Regions from separate parts of the Weizmannia sp. FSL W8-1119 genome, predicted to be linked through region 1. Evidence: riboswitches for the same ligand, from Rfam matches in the RefSeq annotation. Region 1 holds a riboswitch; each other region holds the start of a gene.
The links. A riboswitch is a leader RNA that binds a small molecule or an ion and turns the genes downstream of it on or off. The one in region 1 is predicted to bind S-adenosylmethionine.

Region 1 (5,906 bases):
GTCAACTTTCCGGACATAGGAACTTTTAATTAATTGGTATGCCTGGGCAATTTTTGCGAGATCCGGCATATTGCTTGTCCCGCCGGTTGTTTCCTGGCGGGCGGGGGCTGCCTTGTCCTTTTGTAAAAACCATTGGCCCGCCGTATAGCCGCCGCCTGCACCGGCAAGCAGCGATCCCGAAATCGCAAGCGCCAGCCATTTTCGTTTCATGGTGATGCCCTCCTTGTACAAGAAGCGCCGCCAAAAAGCGGGGCTCTTCCTCTCGATAATTCAATATATGTACAAGCCGGGGGGCATATGCCGGGCAGCGGAAAAAGCCGGTGAAAGTCCCGCAGAAGGTGCAAAACAGGCTGCCGTGAAGCGAAAAAATGGGTGTTGCAAACGGGCTCCGGTTTCTTTAGGGGATACGACATCCGGCCATGGCCATGCTGTTCACGAAACGGCACGAACGGCGGATGAGGCCATAAACAATTAGATTCAAAACGGGGTAAACCGTCACTTTCTCGCCAATTGGATTCAAAACAGGTAAAAAAAAGAAGCCTCTCCCGCCAAGCCGAGCAAGCGAAAACGGAAGAAGCCGAAAAGAGGTTGAGGGGTTCTCCCCTCGCTGAAATGCTATCTTAGAATCACAAAGGAACTTAAATCCGCCCGGATAACCGGTTCACGAAACGGCATCCAATTGCGGAACAGGCCGGTAACCTGCTGCAAAGTCTTCAATCATGGCGCTGGCTGTCGGAAATTTTCCGGCACCTGGGCCGGTAAGGGTAATTTTTCCAACCAGGCTGCCGTAAATGGTGACGGCGTTGTTGACGCCTTCCACCGCATAAAGGGCATGTTCGGAAGGAATAAGGACAGGCTTAACGGATGCTTTCAGCGTGCCGCCGTCACGGTATATGTCCGCAATATGCTTATAACGGAACCCCTTCCGATCCGCTTTTTCAATATCCGCAAGCGAGAGCCCGCCTATACCTTCAACTTCTACTTTCTCCCAGTCCGGCTGGGTTCCGAATACGAGCCGGCTTAAGATCATCAGCTTGCAAAAAGCGTCCTGCCCTTCCACATCATTGCCCGGGTCAGCTTCTGCATAGCCGTGCTGCCTGGCGATTTCCAACGCTTCTTCAAACGGAAGATGTTTTTCGCGCATTTCCGATAAAATAAAATTGGATGTGCCGTTTAAAATCGCCTGCACACGCTGGATGTCATTGACCTGAAGCTGCTGGGAAATCGTCCGAATCACAGGGATGCCGCCTGCGGTTGTCGCTTCATAACCGACAAACACGCCTTTTTCTTTCGCTTTTTCAAGCAGCACATTCCCATATCTTGCAAACATGACTTTATTGGCAGTAATGACGTGGCAGCCTTTTTCAATTGCTTGTAAACAGTAAGAAAAGCCTGGTTCTTCCCCGACAATCGCTTCAAACACGACTTCAAGGCCGGGAATGGCAAGAATTTCCCGGAAGTCCGTCGTGACGAGCACAGAACTGTCAATGTTCCGCTTTTTACGGGGGTTTTTGATCAGAACCGCTGCAATCTCTACCTCGGCATGCAGCTTTTCTTTCAGCTGCTCCCGGTGGGTCCGGACGGCTTCATACACGCCCTGGCCGACCGTCCCGAAGCCGAGCAGCGCTGCTTTAATCACCCTCATTTATCCAAAAACCTCCCTGCAATATAGCGCTATTCGCCTCTGAAGCGTTTTGTTCATTTAAAACATCAAGCGGCCCGGCGGTCTCCGGTGCAGCCGGCACCCATAAGCTCCCGATCCGGAACAGGTGTGCAGGCCGTCCGTGCCGACAAAATTGTATAGTGGGATCAGCCCGGAACGGATCCCGTGCAAGTTTTCTGGATCGCCTGTTGGCATTCCGCCGTGGCGGCCTTCGCACGAACCTGCCTGGCCCGTTACCTGCTTTTACCGGGCTGTAACAGCCGTCGCTTTTGTAATGGCTTGATCGAGGTCGGCTGTCAAATCTTCGACGGCTTCAAGCCCGACAGACAGGCGGATCAAATCACCCGTGACCCCTGACTTTTCCAGTTCTTCATCGCTCAGCTGCGAATGCGTGGTCGTTGCCGGGTGGATGATCAGCGATTTCGCATCGCCGACATTCGCTACATGCGACCACAGCTTGATATTGTCGATCACGCGCCTTCCTGTTTCCCGGCCGCCTTTCACACCGAAGTTAACAATGGAGCCGTAGCCGCCGTTCAAATATTTTTGCGCCAGCTCATGGGACGGATGGTCTTCAAGTCCCGGATAATTGACCCATGCAACATCCGGATGGCTTTTCAGAAATTCCGCGACTTTCAACGCATTTTCGTTATGCCTTTCCACGCGCAGATGCAGCGTTTCAAGCCCTTGCAGGAATAAAAAGGCGTTGTCCGGGCTTAAAGCCGGCCCGAAGTCGCGCAAAAGCTGAACGCGAAGTTTTGTGGCGAACGCAGCCTGTGCCGTGTCGACGCCGTAGCGCAAGCCGTGGTAGCTCGGATCCGGTTCGCTGAAGTCCGGAAATTTCTCTGTGTTCCAGTCAAAATGCCCGCCGTCAACGGCAACACCGCCGATCGCCGTTCCGTGCCCGCCGATCCATTTTGTCGCCGAATGGACAACCACGTCCGCTCCCCATTTGATCGGATTCGAGCCATACGGAGAAGCAAACGTGTTGTCGACAATCAAAGGAATGCCGTTTTCATGGGCAACTTCCGCCACTTTTTCCACGTCGAGCACCTGCAGGCTTGGGTTGCCGATAATTTCCGCATACAATGCTTTCGTTTTCGGGGTGATCGCCTGGCGGAACGCTTCAGGGTCAGACCCGTCCACAAACTTGACGTTAATGCCGTATTTCGGCAATGTCACGGCAAACAAATTATATGTGCCGCCGTAAAGATTGCTGGCGGATACGATGTCGTCGCCCGCACGCACAATATTCAAAATGGAGAAGGCAATGGCCGCCGCGCCGGATGATAAACCGACAGCCGCCGTTCCGCCTTCCAGTGCGGCAACGCGTTTTTCAAACACATCCACAGTCGGATTGCCAAGGCGGGAATAAATGAAACCTTCTTTTGATAAATTGAAGACGCCCTCTGCATGTTCTGTATCCGGAAAAACGTAAGAAGTCGTCCGGTATACCGGCACGGCGCGCGAGCCTGTCGCCGGGTCCGGTTCCTGGCCCCCGTGCAGCAATAAAGTTTCCGGTTGTAATGATGATTGTGTCATTTTTAAATCCTCCTGGTTTTTTAAAATTTTCCTGCGAAAGATGGAAGAGGAAATGAAAAACCCTCTTCGTAAGGGAAGAGGGTTACAATGTATGTAAGTTCCTCCCTTATCTTTCAGACGCATGTCTGTAGGAATTAGCACCTTTTCAGGCAAATGCCTGAAGGTTGCCGGGCTTCGCAGGGCCTAGTCCCTCCGCCGCTCTAGATAAGAGTTTCTTTTCATAATTCAATTTTGAATGACTTATTGTTTAAGATTATAGAAGACCAATGGCAAACCGTCAACCTTTTTTTGAAAAATTTTCTTTTTCTTCTACAAAATTGGCGACAACAGCCGGGAAATGGACTCTTTAAACCGTACATAAAGCGGCCGGTTCTGGTAAACATGGAGCGTTAATTCGGTTGATTTGGCCATGTCGTCCCGGAAAATGCCGGCAAGTGTGCCGGAAAGCTCGCGGTCGTACAGCACGGCGTTCACTTCAAAATTGAGGCGGAAACTGCGCACATCAATATTGGCCGTGCCGACGGAAGCAATTTTCCCGTCTACGACAATCATTTTCGCGTGGATGAACCCATTTTGATAAATGTACACTTTGACGCCCGTTTTTAACAGCTGGCCGATGTTGGAAAGCGTCGCCCAGTAGACAAACATATGGTCCGGTTTATTTGGAATCATAATCCGGACATCCACTCCGGATAAAGCGGCAAGCGTCAGCGCGTTCAGGAGGCTGTCATCCGGAATGAAATACGGTGTTTGCAAATAAATATATTTTTTGGCGGAATTAATCATCTTAATGTAGCTGTTTTTAATCTGCTCCCATTCGGAATCGGGGCCGCTTGAGACAATCTGGATATCGGTTTCCCCCTGCGGCGGGATGACCGGGAAATAACGTTCTTCATTTTTCACATCATGCGGCGATGCCTGATTCCAGTCTAAAATAAAGCGGGTCTGCATGGCATAAACAGCGCTCCCGGAAATCCGTAAATGCGTGTCCCGCCAATAACCAAATTTTTTATTCAGGCCAAGATACTCATCGCCGACGTTAAAACCGCCGATATAACCGACCCGTCCGTCGATAATCGCCAATTTCCGATGGTTTCTGAAGTTGACGCGCAAATTAATGAGCGGGATACGGGCTGGAAAAAAGGACGCCACTTCCCCTCCGGCTTCAATCAGCGGCCGGAAAAATTTGCGGCGGAACAGCATCCGCGATCCCATATCATCATAAAGCAGCCGCACCTTTACGCCTTCTCTTGCTTTTTGGGACAGCAGTTCAATCAATTCATGGCCGAGACGGTCATTCCGGAAAATATAATATACAAGATGAATACTGTCTTTTGCATTCCGGATGTCTTCAAATAAAGCCTGGAATTTTTTTCTGCCGTCTGTGAAAATATCGACGTGATTGTCCTGGGAAAGGATCGACCCGTCATTCATCAGCAGCATATAAACGAGATCCTTATACTGGGCTGTCCGCTCATCATGAAACGGAAACCGGTTTTCGCGCAGCAGTTCAATCTGCTGCTGGGAAATTTCCTTAATGCCGATCTTCTCCTGTACCTTCCAGTCAAAAATTTTCCGGCGGCTTAAATTTTGCCCGAATATCAAATACAGGATAAAGCCGGCAATCGGCAGGAATAGCAGCACCAAAAGCCAGGCCCAGGTTGCGCCGACATCCCGCCGTTCTAGGAAAATAATGGTTCCTGCCAGAATAAAATTCAAAAGAAACAAGATAACCAGTAGTACCGTTACAATCATTGCGTTCTCCTTTTCGTACACCCTTTGTTCCTGTTGTAGGTTTGTTCCCGGCCGGTATCCGGGAACACGGTGAAGTGTTTTGAAATTGATATAGGATATGTTTGCGCAGCAAAAATAACAATTGTATCATACCATAATATTTGCGTCTTACCTATCATACAGCACTTTCCCTGCCATTGCATGCAAAAAGAACCGCACCAATAGATACGGTTCTTTTTCACGCCTTTATTAAAAGTTAACGTAGTTTCTCGGGTTTTGGGCACCGGCATGTGGCGGCGGTGTCCAGCGTCCGTTATAAATTTCAAAGTGAAGATGGGGCCCTGTTGATTCCCCGGTATTTCCCATTGCGCCGATCTGCTGCCCTTTGCTGACGTGCTGCCCGGTGCTGACGCTGTACGAGCTCAAGTGGGCATAAACGGTCGTGTACAACTTCCCGTTAATATAGTGGGTGATCATGACGCAATTTCCGTATGAAGAAGAGCGGTACGCCCTGAACACGACACCGTCGGCTGCAGCGACAACCGGTGTCCCGATGCTGTTGGCAATGTCAACGCCCGGATGGAACCCGCCGGAGCGCTCGCCGAATCCGGATGAAATATATCCGGATGCCGGACGTGTAAAGGCCCCGGAAGAGACTTCCGGAAGCGGCCCGCCGGAATGGCTCCCAGAACTTGGGCTGGCCGATGATGCAGCGCTGGTTGTTCCTGCTTTCGAACCTGTTGATCCTGCATTCGTATTCGTTTGAGCCTTTGCTGCTGCATCTGCTTTTGCCGCCACCTCTTTTCTTGCTTCAGCCTGCTTTTTCGCAAACGCAATCGCTTTTTCAATGGAAGCTTTCTGGTCAGCCAGGATGCTCTTTTGTTCACTCAGCGACATTTTCTCTTCTTTGAGGCTATCTTTTTGTTTGTCCAGCTGTTTGATTAACGCCGATTTCTCGCTCTCATCC
Region 2 (5,906 bases), 1.7 Mb from region 1:
TCGGCCTTGCCCAGATGATTTCAACGCTCATGGAAATTTCGCGCATCGAAGAAATCAAAGAAGAAGCCAATAAAGCGGAGTGGAAGGCGCTCCAGACAAAAATCAACCCGCATTTTTTGTTTAACGCGTTAAATGCGATTGCCTCCACGACCCGCAGAAATCCCGATAAAGCACGAAAATTAATCATGAACTTATCCGGTTTTATGCGCTATAATCTTGAATTGGCTGATGATTTTATTGATATCAATAAAGAACTGCAGCAGGTGCGCGACTATATTGAGATTGAAAAAGCGAGATTCGGCAGCCGCCTGCAGGTTGAATATGAGATTGACGCCGTATCCGTGCTGATCCCGAGCCTGATTATCCAGCCGCTTGTGGAAAATGCAATCAACCATGGGATTTTAAAAGTAAAAGGGCCGGGGATCGTAAAAATCTCCGTCAAGGAGGTGGGAAATAAAGTCCGCATCAGTGTGGCGGATACAGGGGCAGGCATTCCGGAAGAAGTGATTGAGCATGTTTACCAGGATAATATGTCGGTCACACAGATTGGCCTTTATAATGTCCATCGCCGTGTCAAACTGATTTACGGAGACGGCCTGGCCATCAGAAGGCTGAATCCCGGAACAGAAGTTTATTTTGAGGTTCCGAAGGTGGGAGAATATGAAAGCCATTATAGTGGAAGACGAAATACCGGCACGTGAAGAACTGGCGTATTTGATTGAAACGTACAGCGGGATTGAGATTACCGATTGTTTTGAAGACGGGCTGGATGTGCTGAAATTTTTACAGGAACATGAAACAGATGCGATTTTTCTTGATATTAATATTCCTTCCCTGGACGGCATGCTGCTGGCAGGAAGCATCAGCAAATTTGCGCATAAACCGTATATTATTTTTACAACGGCTTATAAGGAACACGCCGTACAGGCTTTTGAACTGGAAGCATTTGATTATATTTTAAAACCATATGAAGAAAAAAGAATTGCCGCCATGTTGAAAAGGCTTGAGGCTGCGTATAAAAGAGAGCATCCATTGCCGGGAGAAGAAGGGGCTGTGCCGCGAAATGGCGGGCTTCACCGGAAAGAGCGGGTGAATTTGCGCAAGGGAGAGAAAATTATTGTGGCGGATGCAAACGATATTTTTTACTGCGCCGCTCAGGAAAAAATCACGCTTGTTTATACACAACAGGAAACGTTTGAAATGCCCATGGCGATATCCGAGTTCCAGTCCCTTTTGCCTGAGGATCTTTTCTTTCGCTGCCACCGGTCTTATCTTGTAAATTTAACGAAGATCCGGGAAATTGTGCCGTGGTTCAATCAGACGTATTTGCTCCGTTTAAAAGGGATGGACGCGGAAATACCGGTAAGCAGAAGAAATGTGAAACAGTTTAAAGCGCTGATGCATTTTTAATATAAAGCGCCATAAAGCGCCCAGCCATGCAGGAAAAGCGGCTGGCATGAACAAAAAGTGTATGTCGGCTTTTTTCTTTTTTGCCGGGGCGGGCGTGAAAAATAGCATGGCCTACTTTGCGCACTGCAGCCGTTCGCGTGTGAAAAGTTGCCTGCTTTCCAATTTGCCATCCTCCAAGGTGTTGCGCCGAAAAAGCGGGCACGGCCTGCTTCCGGCAATACCGTTTTTCAGGAAGATTGTGCATAAATTGGAATACCTGATTTTATCCATATGCCATCTTTTATGGACATTGCGCGGGAAAGTTTCAAGAAGCGGTTTGTTCCTGTGCCATCCATTCCTTTCTGTATACCGTTTATTCCTTTTTAAAGCATTCTCGTTCCGAAAATGAGTTCCCTCCTTATTTTCGTACTATAATTTGAACTGTAGAAAAGGACAGAAGAAACGGAGGGAATCGGACATGTTAGAACGAAAAGCAAACCGCAGCCTGATTGTATTAGGGACGATGATTGTACAAATGGGGCTTGGGACTGTTTATACATGGAGTTTATTTAACCAGCCGCTTGTTGATAAATTCGGGTGGCAATTGAGTGCAGTATCGACGACATTTTCTATTTTAAGCCTGGCACTTGCAGTATCGACATTGTTTGCGACAAAATTGCAGGCAAAATGGGGGCTGCGCCGCTTGGTTGCTTTTTCCGGCATTTTGCTTGGCGCAGGATTAATCTTGAGTTCATTTGCACCTTCACTTTGGATGCTCTATCTGTTGGCAGGCCTTATTGTCGGTTATGCAGACGGGACAGCTTATATCACGACTTTATCCAATTTAATGAAATGGTTTCCGGATAAAAAAGGCCTCGTTTCAGGCATCTCCGTCGGGGCATACGGGACCGGCAGCCTGGTATTTAAGTTTGTAAACGGTGCCATCCTCAGTTCGTTTGGTGTCACACAGGCTTTTCTTTGCTGGGGAGTGATTGCAATTGCCATGATCACCGGCGGATCTTTCCTCTTGAAAGAAGCAGAAAATACAACCACATCCGGTACTGTGTCCAAACAGCCGGCCGGAAAAGATTTTACCATCAAAGAAATGCTCAAAACGAAACAAGCTTACCTCTTATTCATCGTGTTCTTCACGGCGTGTATGAGCGGTTTATATCTGATCGGCCTTGTTAAAGACATCGGCACGAGGCTTGTCGGGCTGGATGTTGCGACGGCCAGCAATGCAGTGGCGCTGATTGCCGTCTTTAACACCATCGGGCGGCTCGTTCTCGGCGGTTTATCAGACCATGTGGGAAGAATGAAAGTGGTATCAGGGACGCTGCTCGCGACGGCCGTTGCGGTTTCCATTTTGAGCTATGCCCACTTAAATTTCGCCCTGTTCTTTATCTGTGTTGCTGCGATTGCTTTCGGTTTCGGCGGAAATGTCACCGTATTTCCGGCTATTATTTCAGACTTCTTCGGCCTGAAAAATCAAAGCGCCAATTATTCAGTGATTTACCAAGGCTTCGGCATCGGCGCATTATCCGGATCGGTCATCGCTTCCCTTCTCGGGGGCTTTATGCCGACATTCCATGCGATCACGATTCTCTGCCTGGTCTCTTTTGCGATTACGCTTTTCATTAAATCGCCGGCTGAAGAAGCAGCCCACGCACACGGGGTTCGGGGGAATGTCAACCGTGCCCAGCATTCGCATTAAAGCAAGGGCTGTGTGCTTCGATCATGAACAAGCAGACAGGAAAGGGATTCGTGCCTCCATCATGATAAAAAACCCGCTGGCTGCCCCAGCGGGTTTTCCCGGTTTATCCCCAAATTTCCTTTGCGGTATCCACAATATATTTTACTTTGTCCCACTGCTGCTCTTCTGTTAAAAGATTGCCGTGGTGGGTGGAGGAGAAGCCGCACTGGGTGCTGATGCAAAGCTGTTCGAGCGGTACATGCCTGGATGCTTCCCGAATCCGGTTTTTGATCAGCACTTTATCTTCAAGCTCTCCCTTTTTCGATGTGAAAATGCCAAGCACGACTTTCGGCCCGCCTTCCGGAATGTATTTCAACGGTTCAAACCCGCCGGAACGCTCATCGTCGTATTCAAGGAAAAACCCGTCTACTTTTTCATTTGCAAAGATTTTCGGGGCAATTTTATCATACGGGCCTTCAAAAGCCCATTTCGACTGGTAGTTGCCGCGGCACAGATGGGTTGTGATGGTCAGATCATCCGGCTTGCCTTCCAGTACGCTGTTTGCTACATGTAAAGCGAGATCAATCAATCTTTCCCTTTCGAGCTCACTGTCTGCAAACGGCAGTTTCGGTGCACACAGGCCGGCAAGATAAACATCATCCAGCTGCAAGTAGCGGCAGCCGGCATCATAAAAAGCTTTGATCGCATCCCGGTAAGTTTGGATAATATCATTTGCGTATTCTTCAAGATCCGGGTAAATGTCTTCATTGCGGATTCCGGCATTGAAAAACTGATTCGGGCTTGGAATAGTCATTTTCGCAACCGCCCTGTCCCCGGCGATTTCTTTCAGCGCAATAAAATCTTTTATGTGCGGATGGTCCGGGTTAAAGGAGACTTTTCCGGTTACCCGGACGTCATAAGCTTCCGTTTCGATGCCGACAAACCGGTATCCATGGTTCGGCACGTACCCTTTTACCCCGTTTAAATGTTCCATGAAATCCGTATGCCAGAATCTCCGCCGGAATTCTCCGTCCGTTACCGCTTCGAGGCCGGCTTCAATTTGTTTGCCGACCAGGCGGCGGATTTCTTCATTTTCAATTGCACGCAAGTCTTCGGCCGGGATGGTTCCCGCTGCAAATTTTTCCCGCGCTTCGTGCAACCGGGCCGGGCGCAAAAAGCTTCCGACAATGTCTGCCCTGTACGGCGCTTTTGTTAATGTTTTCGTCATCATGATTCCCTCTTTCTGGATATTTTTTAAAACAGCTGCTGTGCGCAGAAAAAAATTGCTTTTAGCTGCATGGGCCCATTAAAAAACCTCTTCTGCAATAAGAAGAGGTTTGGATTGCAAAACTGAACCGTCCGCTCTTCTTATCTTCAAGCAATGCTTTCTGGAATTGGCACAGTTCTTTAAAAAAGACCGCTGCCGAGGCTTCAAGGGGCCAGTCCCTCCACCTCTCTGGATAAGAATTTTAAATATTATTTAGTTTAAATACACTTTAAATGTTCCACCTATTTTTGTCAAGGGCATTCGCAAAATTTTTTAAAATGGGACGGAAAGATTGAAATCAGGGGCGATGTGAAAATATAATAGTAATAAGAAAAACAAAGGAGGGATTTTATGGAGGCCATACAATCAAGGTCTGTATTCCAGAAAGTGCTTGGCGTCTTTGCCGTTTCACTGCTGTTTGCAACGGCGGGTTTATATACGGGGAGATTCATTCCGCCTGCGCTTATGATGCCGCTGATGGTTGCAGAAATTGCAATGGTCATCGCCGCTTTCTGGTTAAGAAGGAAAAAGAGCGTTGGGTATTTGTTCGTTTATGCTTTCACCTTTATTTCCGGTATTACGACATATCCGATTGTAGCTTATTATGCATCCCAGGCCGGTGCTGAGGTCGTCCTGCTCGCTTTTGGTTCCACGTTCGGCATTTTTGCCGTGATGGGTGTTATTGGGGCCGTTACCAAGAGGGATCTTGGCTTTTTAAGCACCGCATTGCTTGTCGCATTGTTGGCGCTGATCTTCATCGGAATATTCAGCATTTTCAGCCCGTTAACCTCAACCGGGATGCTCGCGTACTCCTTCATTGGCGCGATTGTTTTTTCCCTGTATGTTGTTTTTGACTTTAACCAAATGAAGCACCATGGCATTTCCGAGGAAATGGTCCCGCTTTTGGCTTTAAGCCTGTACCTTGATTTTATCAACCTGTTTATTTACATTTTGCAAATTCTCGGCATTTTGGGAAGCGACGATTGAGAAAAAAGAAAACGCCCGCCATTCACCGGCAGGCGTTTTCTTTTTCACATGTTGGATGTCAAACAAAACAATACGGTCTTTTTGCTCCCATTCGGGGATGCGCGCTTCCCATGCTGCCCGGACCATTTGTGCCAAATGCTGCTGCGCATCCGGCCCCATCAGCGATAAAAACAGCGCTTTCCGGTGGAGATGCTCTTTTCCATCGAGCGTCTGGATCGCATTTTCGCCAAATAACGTTTTTTGAATACGTTTCGGCACAGCCCCGTTTCGTTTGAATTTTTCCGGGTCATAAAACATTTTGACTGCTTCCTCGCCGCTGATGCACACCGCTTTTTGCCCGAGCAGACGGGTTTCAAACAAAATTGCATGATAATCGTCCGTCCGGTTTTTAACGTAGAGATGCCCTTCTTTCATCAAATCAATGGTATCATCAATCGTTTATTCATTAGGAATTTGCCCAGCCATTGCTCTGCTCCTTTTTTCATGTGCCCGTTTTTCCCGGCTTTCTGGAAAAAACAGGGCGCATCCTTTTTTATCTTTTTACACTTTTTCATCTTCATTCAAACATTG
Region 3 (5,906 bases), 2.0 Mb from region 1:
TATTTTTGTATCGCATGCGTCTTCAATATCGGAGTACTATTCATACAATGCGCCATACAGCCTGAAGCCGATTTTTCCCGGCATTTGTTTTCCATAGACCCATGGCAAAAAATATCGTATAATTTGTCGTATGAGGGAGGTGAAAAAGTGGATAAAGGAATTGACCAGAATGCGATTTTGCAGGCCATCCGTGAACTATCGGACCAAATCAAATCCGTGGAAAAAAATCTGTCCGAACGGATGAGTGCGCTGGAAAGCAGAATGGGGGCGTTGGAAAGCAGAATGGAGGCGCTGGAAACGAGAACGGCGTCTTTAGAAGAAGGCCAAAAAGAAATTAAAGAACAGGTCAGAAAAATTGACAAAAAACTGGATATCCTCAATCGTGATTTGCTTGACACAAGGGCAGATGTTGAATTCTTAAAAAAGTAAATTTCCCGTTTTTCTCTGCTCACATGAATAGCCGCAAGTCCCTCTTCTTACAAAAAGATTCTCAAAAAATGGTCCTCTTGGTTTGGTCCGGATCCCCGTTTCGAGATCCTTCACATCGCCAAAGAGGACTTTTTATATGCGTTGCCGGGATCACAATAGCCATGCAAGATCAACACTTTATATAGTGTTCACAAATTGAATTTACAAATCCTTTTCAATCACCCGCTCCCATGCCTTATATCCAAGAGTCTTTTTCCATCCTTATTTTAAGTGGAAGAAAAAAGAACCGGCACATTACCTGAAAAAAAGTTGTTGCCAAAAATTTTCCTTGCCGTTTCTTTCTCATTGTTTTTTAATGAAATTAGATCAAAAAGAAAACTGGGAAAAATGTGGGTGTTGTGTTGACGAAAGCCGCTTCGTTTATTTTGATCATTGTGCTCGGTTACATTTTGAAGCGGATTGGATTTTTTAAGCCGGATGATTTTCAGCTGGTTTCCCGCATGGTTTTAAACATTACATTGCCATGCGCCGTGATTACAAATTTTGAAAAACTCTCCCTTGAAACTTCGCTGTTAATGCTTGTCGCAATCGGCGTCATTTGCAATCTGGTGATGATTGCAACCGGCTATATCGTTTCCTGGCGCCGTACCCATACGGAAAAAGCCTTTAACATGATCAATTATTCCGGTTATAATATTGGCTGTTTTACACTCCCCTATGTACAAAATTTCCTGGGGCCCGTTGGCGTAGTGGCAACTTGCCTGTTCGATGCCGGCAATTCGGTTTTATGCACGGGCGGCACATATTCGATTGCTTCCGCCGTTGCCAACAACGAAAGAACAAATGCGGCATCTTACCTAAAAAATGTTTTCATCCATCCCGATGGATACCTATCTGATCATGCTTGCGCTGTCGCTTTTGCATATTACATTGCCGGCAGGCGTGACCGCATTTACCGGAATCATCGGACAGGCAAACGGCTTTCTGGCCATGCTGATGATCGGGATCGGTTTTGAACTCCGGCTTGAAAAAAGCCAGGTTGCGGGCATCTTAAAAGCCGTTATCATCCGTTACGGAATGGCCATCCTGTTTGCAGCATTTCTTTTATTTCCTGCTGCCGCTGCCGCTTGAAGTTCGGCTCGTGCTCGTGATTATCGCGTTTGCGCCGATTTACGCCGTCTGCACGGCATTTACCCAGAAATGCGGCGGCAATGTCGCCATGTCCAGCACGTTGAACTCGTTGTCCATTTTGATCAGCATTGTGTTGATGACCAGCCTGATGGTCGTGCTGAAGATCGCCTGAATCATGAAAAACCGCTTAGAGCTTCCATCCTCTAAGCGGTTTTTTGATACGGTATCCGGGTTTTCCAAGCAGCCGTTCAGGCACTTGGCGGCTGCCCGGCCGGTCTTGCGTCCAGTCCGTCATGCTCAGGACCTGGTGTTGATCTTAATCTGATACAAATCTCTTCTCCGGTCGGCCAGTTGCCGGACGGAGCCGCTGTTGCGGTTGCGGCGCAGCTTCTCAAGATCGACATCGCCGACAACGACGGTATCGACATTGGGATCGCATTCTCCGACAATGCCATCGCGGGCAAAGCCGAAATCGGAGGGAGAAAAGATCCCGGACTGGGCGTACTGGATATCCATGTTTTCCACGTGGGTCAGGTTGCCGACTGTTCCCGCAATACAGGTGTACACCTGGTTTTCAATGGCCCGCGCCTGTGCGCAGTAGCGGACGCGCAAATAGGCCTGGCGGTCGTCCGTGCAAAACGGGACAAAAATAATGTTCGCACCGTGGTCGACAGCGACACGGGCCAGCTCCGGAAACTCGATATCATAGCAAATCAGAATCGCAATTTTCCCGCAATCCGTATCAAATACATTGAGTTCGTTTCCTTCCGCGATCCCCCACCATTTCCGCTCATTTGGCGTAATATGGAGTTTGGTCTGCCTCTCAATCGTCCCGTCGCGCCGGAACAAAAAAGCGACATTGTAAATGCCCCCGTCTTCTTCCACAAAATGGGACCCGCCGATAATGTTGACATTGTAGCGTACGGCAAGCTCTGTAAACAGTTCAATATATTGGTCTGTGTACCCGGAAAGCCGGCGCACTGCCTGGTCAGGGCGTTTTTCTTCCAGGTAGGACATCAACTGCGTGGTGAAAATTTCCGGAAAAACGGCGAAATCAGAACCGAAATCCGCGGCCACATCGACATAATATTCTACCTGTCTGACAAAATCATCGAAGGAATCAATTTTTTTCATCATATATTGGATCGCTGTAATCCTGACCGGGAACGAAGCATGATAGACACGGCGGGACTTCGGCAAATAATCGACGTTATGCCATTCCATAAGCGTTGCAAATGAAGCGGATGCTGTATCATCCGGCAAATACTGCCTGTTGATCCGCATAATCTGGAACCCTTCAAGCAGCTGGAAGGACAGAACCGGGTCATAAATATTGTGCATCTCGACTTCTTCCACGTATTCGCGCGGGGTCATTTTGTCTTTATATTTGCTGTAATTCGGAATCCGGCCGCCAATGATGATGCTTTGAAGGTTCATTTTCCGGCAAAGCTCTTTCCGTGCCTCATACAAACGGTGCCCGAACTTCATGCGCCGGTATTCCGGGTCGATCATCACTTCAATGCCGTACAGGTTGAGCCCGTGCGGATTATGGTTGGTAATGTAGCCGTTCGCAGTGATCGTATCCCATGTATGCTGGTCTTCGTATTCATCGAAATTGACAATTAAGCTGGAGCAGGAACCGACGATTTTCCCTTCGTATTCCACGCAAAACTGCCCTTCCGGAAAAATCCGGATATGGCTTTCCAGCTGCTCGTGTTTCCACGGCTCCATCCCCGGAAAACATTTTTTCGACAATGCCATAATATCATCAATGTCTTCAAAGCGGATGTTCCGCACCTCGATTTTCTTCTCAAACTTGGATACATCTGTCTCTGGCACAATCTCACACCCTTAACACACTTTTTCTATTATCATACCCTATCCGAATCGGTTTTGCCCGAAAAGCAGCTGAAATGTCGAAAATATAAGTTGACAAATCGGAATAATATTATTTATCATAGTTTTAACAAATTATTTCTATACAGCTTATCAAGAGAGGGGGAGGGACTGGCCCGAGGAAACCTCAGCAACAGATTCTTTTTGGGAATACTGTGCTAATTCCAGCAAGCGCCAAGCTTGGAAGATAAGTTAAGGAGCCTCGCCCTCTTCTTAACTTTTCTTGAAGGGGGCCTTTCTTTTTTGGATCATCCGCATTGCCGGCCGGACCACCACGCACACACGAAATTTATTTTTGGGGGTATGAAAAATGGCTCATATTGATGAAACGAAAGTAGCCCGCATTATGGAATCATTGCAAAAACTGGAGTTTGGAACAGTGGTCATTTCGATCCATGAAGGAAACATCACACAGATCGAAACAACCGAGAAAGTCCGGTTTGCACTGGAAAAGAAAAAAGCGGCACTTCCCAAGCAAAAGATGGGATGACGGGCGCCGGCATTCCGGTTATCTCTTTTCCCGTTGTTCGTGCTACACGAATACCGGCATTTGGATATCGTCCAAATGCCGGATTTGTTTAAGAGTACAGCGGTATGGAAATTTGCGGAAATGCTGTTTTTAAAGCAGCATTCAGGCGGTCGGCTGCTTGCCTGTCCAGCTCATAAAAACCACCCCTCTTTTTCACTTGTTGGTCGAGAATAAACACCCCTTTTTCGATGCACGTTGTCCCGAGTGAGGCCAAAACCGGTTTCAAGGCGTAATCGAGCGCGAGCAAGTGGCCGAATGTGCCGCCCATGGCGAGCGGCAGCACCTGTTTGCCGGATAAGCCATTTTGCGGCAAAAGATCCAGAAACGTCTTGAGCAGTCCGGAATAAGACGCTTTATAGACCGGTGTCAAAATGATTATCGTATCGCCTTCTTCCACTTTTCCTAATGCCCCGGTGATGGGCGGGCTTTGCCGGGCATGCATTAAATCGCCGGCCGGAAGTTCCCGGATATTGATGAGCTCCGGTTCGTACCCGTGCCCCCTTAACCCGGCCCTGATATAATCACGGATCCCATTTAATCTCGTATACGCAGAAGGGCTCCCGTTCAGCAGTACTATTTTTTCCGCCATATGAATCCCTCCATTTCTTCCTTAATTTTTCATTGCATGCAAAACCGGGTGGCCGCTCCCTAAAATGCGGTTTAAAATATGATTGGCCGTTGCTGCAAAGAGGGCGTGGTCCCTTTTCCGCGGATAAGGGAGTTTTACCGGGCAGTCCATCGCAATTTCCCCTTCTTCGATTAACACTACCCGATCGGCGAGGGCGACTGCTTCTTCCACGTCATGCGTCACCAATATGGCTGTAAAATGTTTTTCGAGCCAAAGAGACTGGATCAGCGCATGCATTTCAATCCGGGTTAAAGCATCAAGCGCCCCAAGCGGTTCATCGAGGAGAAGGATGTCCGGCTCATGGATTAATGCCCTCGCCAGCGCCACCCTTTGTTTCTGCCCGCCGGATAAGGATGAAGGCCAATCATCCGCACGCCCTTCCAGTCCGACCTTTCTAAGCATTTCACGGGCCGCATGCTTCCAGTCTCCTGCAAGGCCCAGGCCGACATTTTGAAGCACGGTTTTCCACGGGAGCAGGCGGCCGTCCTGAAACATCATTTTCGCCGATCTATTTATGCCGGATAAAGGCGCCCCGTTTATAAGAATTTTTCCGCCGCTTGCCGCTTCAAGCCCTGAAAGCAGCCTGAGGAGCGTACTTTTGCCGCATCCGCTCCTTCCGACAATCGCAACAAATTCCCCTTTTCTTATTTTCAAATGAAGATGGCGCAGGACGCGATGGCTGCCGAATGATTTTTCCAGCCCCTCAATTTCCACAGCAAACACCTTATTCGTCATCGTTTCCTCCTCCTTTATTTTTGATATGACGGGTGCCACTTTAACAATCGTTGTTCCGCGATTTTTGCCAGCCAGTCGGAAAGTTTTCCAAGAAGGGCATATAAGACAATGCTCAAAACGACAACGTCAAGTTGCATGAACTCGCGGGCGTTCATGGCCATATAACCAATACCGGAGTTGGATGCAATCGTTTCGGCCACAATCAGGGTTACCTATGTGACCCCGAGCGCATAGCGCACACCGACCAAAATGGAAGGAAGCGCCCCCGGCAGGATCATATGCCAAAAAAGCGCCGGCCCTTTCAGCCCGTAAACCCCCCCCATTTCAATCAGCGCTCTGTCCACCGAACGGATGCCATGAAACGTATTTAAATAGATTGGAAAAAAGGTGCCGAGCGCGACGAGAAACAGCTTCGCCTCTTCCCCGATCCCGAACCATAAAATAACAATCGGAATCAGGGCGAGATGGGGAACGTTCCGGACCATCTGCACGGTACTGTCGAGCAGGCCCTCCGCTTTTTTGGACAGCCCGGTAAACAGCCCGAGCCCAAATCCGATT
Region 4 (5,906 bases), 500 kb from region 1:
GTTTTTGCAATCCGTTCCGGTTCCGTGTGCAGCGCCTCAGCTGCAAGTTCAACCGTCGCGCTTGATGACGGCAGGACGAGCACATCTTCTTCCCGGTCCCACTGCTTAAAATAAGCTTTGACATCTTCCAATGACATGAAGGCGACACTCCTTTTTGTGAAAATTTTAACCCTATTGTAACGGAAGCCATTCCGGGTTGCAAACGGGCTTGCCAAGTTTTTCGCCGGGCACACCGGCTGATTTCCCAAAGATGGGCGCTAATCTTCATCCGTTTTTCAGTGGGCAGTCCCTTGCATGCGGCTGCGAAAGAAAGACAAGGCTTCCTGCTGTTTTTCAGGCTTGCGGTATGCTTCTCCAAGCAGCTTTTCCAGCCACTCGCTTTTTTCCGATGCAGAAAACTGCGGCTGCTTCAGAAGCTGGCGGCACTCGTATAAAAAATCCACATATTGGGCGTAGTTCGTATCATAATGCCTGGATAATTCATTTACAATGCGGGAAGCCAGTTTCGGGCTTGCCCCGGCTGTAGAGACACTGATGGAAAGCCTGCCCTTTTGGAAAAACGCCGGAAAAGCAAGGTTGCCGCTTCGCGCATGGCCGGCATCGTTCACGAGGGCTTGGGCCGGGGCATGTGCAACAATCCGGCTGTTTGTCTCCGGATCATTTGTCGCTGCAACAACCACATCGGCCTCCCGGATGTCTTCCGGTTCGAATGTTTTCTGTTTCCAAATGAACGCGTGTTGTTGCGCCAAAACCTGCAATTCATCGTTCAGGTGCGGGCTCACGACGGTAACGCATGCCCCCGCTTCCTGGAAGAGCCGGAATCTGCGTGCCGCCACTTTTCCGCCGCCGATGACCACAGCCTGCTTCCCGTCTAAATTGACCATAACCGGTACCCAAACCATTCCTGATCTCCTTTCCAGTTTATCCGGTGCAGAAACGCCTCGTGCTTCCTGCCATTTTCGTGAATGTGCCCGTACGCTCCCTTTCCAGCGTTTCCTGGGGAGCCGGAACCGGGCAAGTGCCGGCATGCACAATGGAGCGCCGGACCGCGGGCATCTTTCAGGCTGATCGGGCCCAAAAAAGTGCCGGTACGCACATTGAAACACCGCACCCAGGCATTTTTTAAACTGCATCTCCCCCAAATAAGGGAGGGGTTCACAATAGAAAACGCCGCAGGCTTCCCCCAGGCTTTCCGGGGGCAAAAAAGGTCCCGGAATCTCAAATAAAAGCCTCTGCACCCAACGCTTCCTTTGCCCGGCCGGCCAATGCGTCCGCCATATCCGGGTGACAGCCGAGATACCGTGCCAGCCGGATATCATATCCTTCCCGCTGCAGCATGCCCACTTTCTTTTCCAGCGACCGGACGAGCACGCCGGTGAACCAAAGATATGGGGCCACAACCACCGGGCGCCCGGCCGCGGCCAGCTCCTTCAGCGCCTCATCAAAACGGGGCTCAAGCACCGCCAAATAAGCCGTTTTGATCTGTTCTGCCCCCAGTTGCACGCCCAGCCCGTCCGCAATTTTTGCAAAATCGCACAGTGTTTCCGGATTGCGGCTGCCGCGTCCGACCAGCAGAATCCAGGCACCCGGAGGCATGCCGGTTTCCAAAATATTTTCCGCCAGAATTCCGGTGATCCGGTCCCCGACGCCGAGCGGGCGGCCGTACGTAAACACAATATGCGGATAACGTCGTTTCGCTTCCCGGATCGCACGCGGGATATCCTCATAATAATGCCCGGCACTCAGCAGCAATACCGGCACAACGGCGATACGCCCTGCGCCGCCCCGGACAAGCGCATCAATCCCTGCTGCAATATCCGGTTCCGCAATTTCCAGATAACAAATTTCCTGGAGATCCGCATCCACCTGTGCCATCGCTTGCCGGATTGCCGCTGTTGCTTCCCGGGCGGTTTCGGGCACACGGCTGCCGTGGCTGACATATAAAACACCTTGTTTCATACCCGTTCACCCGGTACAGGCCGGAGCAGCGGAAAGCTGTTCAAACCATTTCAACTCATCGCGCAGTTTTACCACTTCTCCGATGATCAAAAGCGATGGGTTGCGCAACCCGTCCGCCTTTTCACTTAAATTTCCAAGCGTGCCGACCGCGGTTTCCTGTTTTTCCGTCGTGCCCCAGCGGATAAGTGCAGCCGGCATGTCCGGCGATTTGCCGTGCTTTATCAGTTGCGCACAGATGAGCGGCAGATTTTTCACGCCCATATAAATGCAAAGTGTATCAATTCCCGCATATTTGGACCAGTATGCATCAAGATCTTCGCCTTTTTTCGTGACGCCCGCGATAAAAGCAACGGATGTACTGAGCCCGCGGTGGGTGAGCGGAATGCCGGCATAGGCGGGCACGGCGGAACCGGCCGTAATCCCCGGAACGATTTCAAACGGAATATGCTTTTGCACCAGTACTTCCGCCTCCTCCCCGCCTCTGCCGAATATAAACGGATCGCCGCCTTTTAAACGGACAACAGTTTTGCCTTGGTTGGCAAACTTCACAAGCAGGTGGTTGATCGTATCCTGCGACATCGTATGGGCGTCCGGCTTTTTCCCGCAGTAGACGAGTTCCGCATCCGGCCTTGCTTCTTTTAACAGATCCGGATTCACCAGGCGGTCATATAAAATGACATCCGCTTCCCGGATCATGCGCAATCCTTTCACTGTGATCAGTTCCGAATCGCCGGGCCCTGCCCCGACTAAATATACTTTTCTCATTTCTTCACCTGCTTTAAACTTAATCGGATAACTGGTTGGTTTGGTTTATGCGCCCACTTCTCCCGGAGTGGCTGTAGCAGCGGCTTAGAAGGGATGGCCGTTTTTGCCGCAGCACCACCGGGCAGCCTTACTTTTTCTGAACCGTATGCAGCCCGCATTCGGTTTTATGAAAGCCCGCCCATCTTCCTGCTCTTGAGTCGCTGTTTCCAGCAGCACGTGTGCACGGGAAACAGCCGATGCTCGGATATCCCTGGTCATGCAATTCGTTATACGGAAGATGATGGGACTTGATATAGTTCCAAACGTCATCCCATGTCCAATGAATCAGCGGGCAAATTTTAATCGAATGGAACCTTTCATCTTTATTGACAAAATTCGTTTTCGCCCTTGTCGGCGATTGCTCCCGCCGCAAGCCGGATATCCAGGCCGACGCTCCCTGCAGCGTTTCTTCAAGCGGCTTGATTTTCCGGATATAGCAGCATTGGTCCGGATCCCTTTTCCAAAGGGCAGATCCGTATTGCGCCGCCTGTTCATCAAGCGTAAGCGACGGTTTTTTCATTTGGATATTTAAAGCCGGATATTTCTTTTTCACTTTTTCAATCAATTCGTAAGTTTGCGGAAAGTGCAGGTCCGTATCCAAAAATACGATATCCGCATCTTCTCTGACTTTCGAAATGAGATCAATCAGCACCATTCCTTCTGCGCCGAAGCTGCACGCATATACCACTGATTTACCGTACGTGCCATATGCCCACTGCAAAATTTCCAATGCGCCCTTTGTTTCATCTTCCGGCACGAACACTGCAAACGGATCCGACGTAAACTGTTCATATGTGAGCCGCGTTTGCTCCACTCTATTCCCTTCTTTCTTATTCGATTACTAAGGATTAAACGACAAAAATCTTCTTACCCTGAAGTAAGAAGATATCCATTCCCGGGAAATCTTCTTATCTTTCAGGCCACCACCTGCAGGAATTGGCACAGTACCCGTTTTCGGACCTGCTGCCGAGGCTTCACAGGGCCCTTCCCTCCACCTCTCTTGATAAGAAAATAACAACATATAAGCTTAAAGTTTATTGTATACCTTCTTATGCTATTCGTCAACGAAAAATTCTGATAAAGAAAATAAGGCCCATTTTCACGAAAAGTGTTACATGTAGTTTTGGGCCACCTTTTTCTTTCTCATTTGATGAAATGGTTTCCAATCTTTGCTTGCATGTGTTTTTTTCAAATCTTGCTCTGTACCAAATCGGTTCATCAATTCACCTTTAAACTTGCGGCGTACCGGCTCAGCTCCGCGTTTCATCATCACCTGGATTTTTGAAGCCATTTAAAAGGGCGACAACTATTCGTTCCCTTTTACCATAGAGGCCTTTCTTTATGATCAAACGAATAAACATAAGGCATCATAAGAATCAAACAAGCCCAAATAATGATGATTAGTGTTATGAATGCAATTTTTGGAATGCCCAATATCATTAGTCCAAATGAGATGAAAAAGCAAAGCAGGGAAAAATATCCAACTTTATTTCGAAACTTCAAACTTGGATATAACTTGGCTTTACAATTTGGACATTCTATGGTTTGGTCAAACTTCCATAATCTCTTAAAGATATAAATCCACTTAAATGGATGGTTACAATCAGAACATTTTGGCAGGCTCATTGACTTCCACCTTCCTTTTCTTCGATTTTAACATAAAATTCAATCTTTTTTATGCCAACAACAATGATTTAGAAAAGAGTCTTCCTTTTTCAGTGCATTTTCCAACCTGCGGGGGTAAACTACATATATCCAATGACAGAGACTGAATGAAGGCAAAGCGGGGTGAAAAAATGATTCATTTGGATAAGCATCATGACCCCCGGACAAACGGCATGCTGCTGCGCCAGCTTTCACGCAGGGCAGTCCAGCCGGGTACCCTAATCCAGGAAAATGAAGCGCTTTTTCAAAAATACTGCCAGCCGGAATTTCACAAACCGTTTTCCCTTTCACGGCTGCTGCTGAACCGGAGATATCCGGTTGAACCGTATAAAACCCTTGCAGATCAGAACGGCCTTGTCTACCCGGAATGGAAAACGATATTGGATCAAGCATACAGCCGGCTGCTGTCTGTGGCATCCCGTACAGTCAATGTGGCAGATTTCGGGGCTGCCGGCGATGGAAAAACCGACTGCACAGCGGCATTCCAAAAAGCACTGGGAAACGGCCGCGTGAAAGTGATCGTACCGGAAGGCGTTTATCTTGTAAAGGGGCTTAAGCTGCCTTCATGGACATGCCTTTGCGGCAGCGGAAAAGGCGTAACAGTCATCAAACTCCATCCGCATGCGCCGAAAAAAACGCGTCTTATCCAAAACGCCCATTTCCACCGCGGCAATCACCATATATCAGTGGAAGGGCTCACGCTGGACTGGAATGTCGAAAGGCTCGGAAATGAGGAAAGAACGGCAGCAGGAAATAACCGTTCAAGCTGTCTGACTTTTGCGCACGTCACGTTCGGCTGGGTGAAAAATGTGGAGGCGGCGGGGGCCGGCCTGCATGGTTTTGATGTATCGTCTGCCCGGTATCATTATTTGGGCGACGGCTTTCTCGCCCCGGGAAGGAGCCGCTATATCTGGCTGGACGGGCTTACGGCAAGCGGATTCGGTGATGACGGCATTACCACCCACCATAGCGACTATTGCTTTATTTCAAATTCTTTCTGTTACAACCCGAGTGGAAAGGCCCACAAAAAAGGGTTTTCCAACTCCAATGGCATTGAGATTGATGACGGGTCGCGCCATGTCTGGCTTTACAATAATGCTTCAAGCGGCTGTTTCGGAGGTGTCGAAATCAAAGCCCACCACAATGCTTCGGCTGCTTCTCATGTCCACCTTTACGGCCATCTTTCTGTCCGCGACAACCGTTCTTTCAATTTCCGGCATATCGGTCACCATAAAGGTAAGGATAGCGATTCGAAAAGCGCGGACCATATTGTGGCGGCCAATCTTGTTTCCATCGCGCCGGTGTTTACGGATTTATATGAAGGTTCAACGCCGCGCAGCCTCGTTGTTTCCGCTTACCGGAACGTTGTCATTAACGGGCTGACAGCACTTGGCGACCCGGATTACGATTTCAAGGGAAATCCTGTTGTCGCCATCCAGTACCGTGCAAAAAATGTTATCTTGAAAAATGTAGAAATC

Region 2: another riboswitch for S-adenosylmethionine. It lies ahead of NSQ19_RS12090 (5-methyltetrahydropteroyltriglutamate--homocysteine S-methyltransferase); the one in region 1 lies ahead of NSQ19_RS03440 (O-acetylhomoserine aminocarboxypropyltransferase/cysteine synthase family protein).
Region 3: another riboswitch for S-adenosylmethionine. It lies ahead of NSQ19_RS13245 (YezD family protein); the one in region 1 lies ahead of NSQ19_RS03440 (O-acetylhomoserine aminocarboxypropyltransferase/cysteine synthase family protein).
Region 4: another riboswitch for S-adenosylmethionine. It lies ahead of NSQ19_RS01280 (phosphoadenylyl-sulfate reductase); the one in region 1 lies ahead of NSQ19_RS03440 (O-acetylhomoserine aminocarboxypropyltransferase/cysteine synthase family protein).

Annotation. Positions count from the first base shown of each region.
Region 1 is NZ_JBBOZL010000001.1:740,614-746,519, reverse strand. It holds gene NSQ19_RS03450 (S41 family peptidase) at 1-210, opposite strand, end outside; gene NSQ19_RS03445 (homoserine dehydrogenase) at 662-1,645, opposite strand; gene NSQ19_RS03440 (O-acetylhomoserine aminocarboxypropyltransferase/cysteine synthase family protein) at 1,907-3,205, opposite strand; SAM riboswitch class I at 3,309-3,416, opposite strand; gene cls (cardiolipin synthase) at 3,515-4,960, opposite strand; gene NSQ19_RS03430 (murein hydrolase activator EnvC family protein) at 5,189-5,906, opposite strand, start outside.
Region 2 is NZ_JBBOZL010000001.1:2,438,228-2,444,133, reverse strand. It holds gene NSQ19_RS12105 (sensor histidine kinase) at 1-701, shown strand, start outside; gene NSQ19_RS12100 (LytR/AlgR family response regulator transcription factor) at 661-1,410, shown strand; gene NSQ19_RS12095 (L-lactate MFS transporter) at 1,868-3,103, shown strand; gene NSQ19_RS12090 (5-methyltetrahydropteroyltriglutamate--homocysteine S-methyltransferase) at 3,207-4,310, opposite strand; SAM riboswitch class I at 4,448-4,549, opposite strand; gene NSQ19_RS12085 (Bax inhibitor-1/YccA family protein) at 4,701-5,336, shown strand; gene NSQ19_RS12080 (hypothetical protein) at 5,259-5,750, opposite strand.
Region 3 is NZ_JBBOZL010000001.1:2,700,080-2,705,985, forward strand. It holds gene NSQ19_RS13225 (hypothetical protein) at 148-429, shown strand; gene NSQ19_RS13230 (AEC family transporter) at 831-1,445, shown strand; gene NSQ19_RS13235 (hypothetical protein) at 1,520-1,732, shown strand; gene NSQ19_RS13240 (bifunctional GNAT family N-acetyltransferase/carbon-nitrogen hydrolase family protein) at 1,858-3,399, opposite strand; SAM riboswitch class I at 3,544-3,650, shown strand; gene NSQ19_RS13245 (YezD family protein) at 3,767-3,946, shown strand; gene ssuE (NADPH-dependent FMN reductase) at 4,035-4,574, opposite strand; gene NSQ19_RS13255 (ATP-binding cassette domain-containing protein) at 4,596-5,348, opposite strand; partial or broken gene ssuC (aliphatic sulfonate ABC transporter permease SsuC) at 5,363-5,906, opposite strand, start outside.
Region 4 is NZ_JBBOZL010000001.1:238,802-244,707, reverse strand. It holds gene NSQ19_RS01300 (YbaK/EbsC family protein) at 1-137, opposite strand, end outside; gene NSQ19_RS01295 (NAD(P)-binding protein) at 276-902, opposite strand; gene NSQ19_RS01290 (sirohydrochlorin chelatase) at 1,219-1,959, opposite strand; gene cobA (uroporphyrinogen-III C-methyltransferase) at 1,966-2,724, opposite strand; gene NSQ19_RS01280 (phosphoadenylyl-sulfate reductase) at 2,852-3,577, opposite strand; SAM riboswitch class I at 3,669-3,773, opposite strand; gene NSQ19_RS01275 (hypothetical protein) at 3,875-4,054, opposite strand; gene NSQ19_RS01270 (TIGR04104 family putative zinc finger protein) at 4,084-4,389, opposite strand; gene NSQ19_RS01265 (glycosyl hydrolase family 28-related protein) at 4,560-5,906, shown strand, end outside.